One region of the Zongyangia sp. genome, then DNA from elsewhere that is predicted to be linked to it. Evidence: predicted binding sites of a transcription regulator. Region 1 holds the regulator's gene; the other holds the start of a gene.
The links. The regulator NrdR, encoded in region 1, represses ribonucleotide reductase genes. The targets are predictions, from matches to a motif close to CACNANATNTNGTG.

Region 1 (3,209 bases):
TGTAGTGAAAACTCACTGATGCGGTCTAGGCTTTTAAAAAAACTCAATTTCATGGGATCAACTCCTATTGACTTATGGTATCATAATAATAGAGTATAAACAATAAAGAAATTTTTCCAGAATCATGGATATAAATAGAAGAAAGAGATGAGGTGTCAGATGAAAGCTGGAGTATCGACAGCGTGCTTATATCCAATGCAGACAGAAGAGGCTTTAGAGACGCTGGCTAAGATGGGGATTAAAACCTTGGAAATATTTTTTAATGCGCCTTCAGAGTTGTCAAAACCCTTTTTAAGAAATTTGAGAGAAATAAAGGAGGCGTACGATTGTCAGGTTATATCTGTACATCCCTTTCTCTCGGGCTACGAGCCATTTTTATTTTTTACAGACTATGAACGCCGGTTTCATGATGGAATAGAAATGTATCGTCCTATTTTTTCGGCCGCAGCTTTCCTCGGCGCTTCTTATGTGGTATTCCATGGGAATTATCGAGACAGTGGATTTGAAAATGCTCGTTATTTTGAGAGGTATTATCGGCTCTATGAGGCGGGAAAAAAATTTGGAGTGTGTTTATGTCAGGAAAATGTGGAGAGATGTAAAAGTGCGACTCCGGATTTCATAAAAGATATGTCCCGCGCTTTAGGGAAAGATGCTAAATTTGTTCTGGATGTGAAGCAAGCAATTCGAGCCAAAATTGATCCCCTCGAGATGGCCAAGGCAATGGGGAGTGGGTTGAGCCACATCCACATCAGTGATTCTACAGCTGAATATGATTGTTTGCCTATTGGAATGGGGAATGTCGATTTCTCTGAATTGATAAAGATACTGCATGGCTTTGACTATCATGGCGCTCTCATTTTAGAGTTGTATCGTCATAATTTCCAAAAAACTACAGATCTTTATGAATCATACATGAATTTGAACAACTTGTTGCCATAAATTTATACATGTGATTTGCTCTTATAATTCGACAAACAACCGACAACTTTCATAAACATGTGGAAATAAATCTCAGATAATTGTGAAATTACGGGTATATTTAGTCGAAATTTCTGAAATCTTTGTCTTTTCTTATGGTTTTCCTCGGAGTATAATTATCCTGTTAGTAAATGATACAACAGAAATAATGGGGGAGACACAATGAATGGCAAGAAAGAAATTCGCAATTATGTATATGAATTGACCGTCGAGCCAATAGAGAAAAATGGAAAAAAGATGAATATCTATGGCATCCGTCTGAATGGTGAGTACGAGAATACACAAGTACAAGATATTTCATGCAATCAGAGTGTGGTGGAGAAGTTGGTCTCTATGTGTAATCAGTATCAAGTGTCTCCATGTCACTTGATGGATGTAATCTATGATTTTCTTCCATAATTGTGAGCCGCTTTAAAAATAAGGAGCGAGTTTTAATTTTACTTGTTACTTTGCTGGGATTATGGTACAATAGATCTAATGTATGAGTAATGAGGTGATTGACTTGAAATGTCCCTTCTGCGGTTTTCCTGAGAGTAAAGTGGTCGATTCTCGGCCCTCCGAAGAAGGAACCAAAATCAGGCGGAGACGTGAATGCTTGAGTTGCTCCAAACGTTTTACTACCTATGAAACAATGGAAACACTTCCTTTTATGGTGATTAAGAAGGATAAATCCAGAGAAGTTTTTGACAAAACCAAGTTGCTCAATGGGCTGCTGAGGGCGTGTGAAAAACGTCCTGTGTCGATTGAGACCCTAGAACAGGTTGTCAATGATATCGAATCTTCCTTGCTCAATTCCTTGGAGAGGGAGGTTTCAACAGTAAAAATTGGGGAGCTTGTTTTAGAGCATTTGAGAAAAATTGATGAAGTCGCCTATGTGCGTTTTGCATCTGTTTACAGACAGTTTGCTGATGTTGAATCCTTTATGGAAGAACTGAAACGATTGCGTGAACGAAAATAACCGCCCCTTGGGGCGGTTATTTCTTTATTTTACTATAGGATATTTTTCCAATGAGGTTGTTCTGAACTTCGCATATGCTCAATGAGGACCACTGCTTGCTTTACCTCAGCTAGATATTCTGCAGTTTCTCCGTTTTCAATGAGAGGTGAAAGCCGGGAAGTGACGATGGTGACCTCATTAAGCTCATTATGGTGGATGAAGGTGACCAGGTACTTTTCGCTCTCCTGCCACTTTTCGAAGACCTCTTGAGATTTTTTCGATGCAGCTTCCTTGTTTCCTTCAACTCCATAGAGATAGCATTCCTGTAACATCACGCTAATTTCATCATGAATACTGTCTAGGTACCATAAACTGGCTCCGGAGAGCACAGCCAAGATAGTAATAATTCCTAGGGAAAGCAACATTCGCTTCATCTTATCCCTCCTTCTTAATCAGGTGGTAGGCGCCACTGCGATCTGCTGTAATAAGAAAAGTATCTTTTAGGGTAACATTGGCAGTGTCAAGAATGCCTTGCAGCCATTTTTCGTCCTTTTGCAGATATTCCAGTGACTGGTGGCTAAGAATTCCATCGCTGACTACGACAACAGGTGGGACGTTGTCATTGACGGAGGGCTGAGGGATCTGCATAACTTTAGGAGTAACGGTGCGCGCGTCAAAGTTCTGATAGACGCTGAGGCTACCAGTAGTTTCAATGATGGCAAAGGCTACGTCACTGATGTCAAAGATATCCTTGCTGCGCAATTGACCCATCAGATCATCGATAGAAAGCCGGAGGTTTTTCATCTCTTGCTGATCGATGACGCCATCGCGGATAATAACACGAGGCGATCCAGAGACAATTTTTCGTGCCCTTTGGCTTTTGAGGGTGATAAAGGAGACCAATACTTCAAAACTAACTAGTAGGAGAATGGGGACCACACCGCCAATAAGGGGAATATTAATGTCTTCCAATGGAAGAGTCGCTACGTTGGAAATTAGAATAGTGACGACAAACTCGGAGGGTTGAAGCTCTGCCAACTGACGTTTTCCCATGACCCTGAGGCTAAAGACAATCAAAAGATAAAGTATGATGGTGCGTATAAAAATGATGGACATGCGACACCCACCCTCCTATGTTTTATCTCTGGTTATTATTTGACTAGGGATTCTTTTTATTCCTATGGATAGCAGGGAGGATACACAGCGAGCATCTTTTAGAATAGGTTTAATTTTAGTAAAAATGGTAATCCTACAAGAAGTGGATAGAAGTACCAATATAATGGCGTCAGATCTG
Region 2 (3,209 bases), on a different contig from region 1:
GGGCTACACCGCTTGGGATCCCACCTCCCCCGCTTTTGTCAAGGACGGTACCCTTTATATCCCCACCGCCTTCTGTTCCTACACCGGCGAGGCGCTGGATACCAAAACCCCCCTGCTTCAATCTATGGATGTGGTCAGCGACAAGGCCATCGCCGTCCTGCGGCTGCTGGGTGTCAGCGACGTCAAACGGGTCATGGCTACCGTGGGCGCGGAGCAGGAATACTTCCTCATCGACCGGGCTCTTTACGAGCGGCGGCTGGACCTGAAGCTCTGCGGCCGGACCCTTTTCGGCGCCCGTCCTCCCAAGGGCCAGGAGCTGGACGACCACTATTTTGGCCGGATCCGGCTTCGGGTGAGCAAATACATGCATGACCTGGATGAAGAGCTGTGGAGTTTGGGCGTCACCAGCAAGACCAAGCACAACGAGGTGGCCCCTGCCCAGCACGAGCTAGCCCCTGTTTTTGAATCCGCCAACGTAGCCTGCGATCACAACCAGCTCATCATGGAGACCTGCAAAACTGTGGCCAAGAAAAATGGCCTGGCCTGCCTACTCCATGAAAAGCCCTTCCACTATATCAACGGTTCCGGTAAGCACAACAACTGGTCACTTTCCACCGACACAGGGAAAAATCTGCTGAGCCCCGGTAAAAACCCGGGGGAGAACGATGTGTTCCTGGTCTTTCTCAGCGCTGTGCTGGAGGCTGTGGATGAATACGGGGATCTGCTCCGTCTTTCTGCCGCCAGCGCCGGCAACGACCATCGTTTGGGCGGCTTTGAGGCTCCGCCCGCCATTGTCTCTGTCTTTTTAGGGGAACAGCTGACCACCATGCTCCAGTCCATCGCCTCCGGCGTCAATCCGGATACGGTGTCCCGGCTGGTGCTTCACACCGCCGCTGCCGCCCTGCCTGATCTGCCCCAGGACGATTCCGACCGCAACCGTACCTCCCCCTTTGCCTTCACCGGCAACAAATTTGAATTCCGTATGGTGGGGGCTTCCCAGTCCATCGCCTACGCCAATATCTTTTTAAATACCGCCGTAGCGGATGTCTTGGATCGGTATGCCCAGCGGCTGCAAAGCGCCTCTGACGTCCATGAAGAGGTCCGCCGTATCGTCCACGACGTGGTAGCGGATCACAGCCGCATCATCTACAACGGCAACAACTACACCGAGGAATGGGTGGAGCGGGCCAAAAAACGGGGGCTTCCCGTCTTAAACACCACCTGCGACGCCATCCCCGCTTTGATCTCGGACAAGAATGTGGCCTTGTTTGAGCGCCATCATATCTTTAGCCGGGCCGAATGCTTCTCCCGCCACGACATCATGCTGGAAAACTATATCCATGTCCTCTCCATTGAGGCCGCCACCATGGTGGATATGGCACGGCGCTCCATCCTGCCCGCCTGCATCCGCTTTGCCGCCGAAATGGCCAAGGACGCCTCCCTCATCAAGGAGGCCGGAGGAATGCCGGCCCCTGTCTCTGATATTGTCCGGGATCTTTCCTCCCTTATCGGCAAGATAAAGGCCGGTATCTCCGCCCTAGAGGAGCTCAACGCCAACGCCGGGGAAGAAAAGAGCCTGTATCAAACCGCCCGCTATTACTGTGACATGGTCATTCCCGCTATGAATCAGCTTCGGGAATGCTGTGACCGGGCGGAAACCATGGTGGCAGAGGACGCTTGGCCGCTGCCCACCTACACCGATTTGATCTACCGGGTGTAACAGTACTCTGGAAATATCCCCCTCCTGCCGTATAAGCGCGGAAGGAGGGGGATATTTATTGTGCAAAATTGCCCATACGACAAAAATAAGAGGGAAAAATCGTGAATCATTGTCGCTATTTTCCTCCCCTTTGCCCTTGACTTTTCCATATGCATACTATACAATTGGTATTGTCATTTTTATAAACACAATATATAGTATTTGAATATATGGGAGGAAACGATCATGCTCACAAAAATCATCAAGCGGGATGGCCGGGAAGTGGCCTTCAACATCGAAAAAATCGCCAACGCTATCTTTAAAGCCGCCCAGGCCACCGGCGGACACGACTATGATACCGCGTTTTCTCTCGCCTCCCAGGTGGTGGATTATATCGAAAATGAGCTGGGAAATCATACCCCCAGCGTGGAAGAAATCCAGGACGCAGTGGAAAAAATCCTGGTGGAAACCGGACATGCCCGCACCGCCAAGGAGTTTATCCTCTATCGCTCCGAGCGCACCCGGGTACGGGAGATGAATACCCGGCTGATGAAGACCTATGAGGACTTGACCTTCCAAGCGGCTAAGGACAACGACATTAAGCGGGAAAACGCCAATATCGACGGCGATACCGCCATGGGCACCATGCTCAAATATGGCTCTGAGGGCGCCAAGCAGTTTTATAAGATGTTCATCCTGGATCCCAAGCATTCCCAGGCCCATGAAAACGGGGATATCCACATCCACGATCTGGACTTCCTGACCCTGACCACCACCTGCTGTCAGATCGATCTGGAAAAGCTCTTTGCAGGGGGATTTTCCACCGGCCACGGATTTCTGCGGGAGCCAAACTCCATCCACAGCTACAGCGCTTTGGCCTGTATTGCCATCCAGTCCAATCAGAATGACCAGCACGGAGGACAGAGTATCCCCAATTTTGATTACGCTATGGCAGGCGGCGTGAGAAAATCTTACCTCCACGCCTACAAGGCCAACATGGCAAAGGCCATCGAGCTGCTCACCGGCCGGGAGGACGCCAAGGACTTCACCGAGCAAATGATCCAGGCCTTGAAAGAAGAAACTGGCCTGATCCCCTCCCTTGCTCAGAACGCCACCTATAAGGCGGCGGAACACGCCTATCTGCTCCAGCATTTCGACGAGGAGACCGCTTCCCGCCTCCAGGGAATTGCGGCGAAATATGCCCTTCAGGAGACCGATCGGGCTACCTATCAGGCCATGGAGGCATTGGTTCACAACCTGAACACCATGCATTCCCGGGCAGGCGCTCAGATCCCCTTTAGCTCCATCAACTACGGCACCGACACCTCCCCCGAGGGACGGATGGTCATCAAAAATATCCTGCTGGCCGAGGAGGCTGGATTGGGCAATGGGGAGACCCCCATCTTCCCCATCCACATCTTTAAGGTAAAGGAAGGGGTCAGCTACAACGCGGAGGATCCCAACTACGACCTGTTCAAGCTGGCCTGCCGGGTATCCGCCAAAAGACTGT

Region 2: ACZ25G_RS05620 (anaerobic ribonucleoside triphosphate reductase) is a predicted target of NrdR. The motif match lies at 1,907-1,920, and genes of this name have one in related genera.

What each region holds. Positions count from the first base shown of each region.
Region 1 covers NZ_CBDTOK010000006.1:6,209-9,417, forward strand. The annotation lists gene ACZ25G_RS00515 (hypothetical protein) at 1-53, opposite strand, end outside; gene ACZ25G_RS00520 (sugar phosphate isomerase/epimerase family protein) at 160-939, shown strand; gene ACZ25G_RS00525 (DUF6514 family protein) at 1,141-1,377, shown strand; gene nrdR (transcriptional regulator NrdR) at 1,481-1,936, shown strand; gene ACZ25G_RS00535 (DUF4363 family protein) at 1,969-2,349, opposite strand; gene ACZ25G_RS00540 (DUF421 domain-containing protein) at 2,351-3,031, opposite strand.
Region 2 covers NZ_CBDTOK010000087.1:11,806-15,014, reverse strand. The annotation lists partial or broken gene ACZ25G_RS05625 (glutamine synthetase III family protein) at 1-1,720, shown strand, start outside; gene ACZ25G_RS05620 (anaerobic ribonucleoside triphosphate reductase) at 1,946-3,209, shown strand, end outside.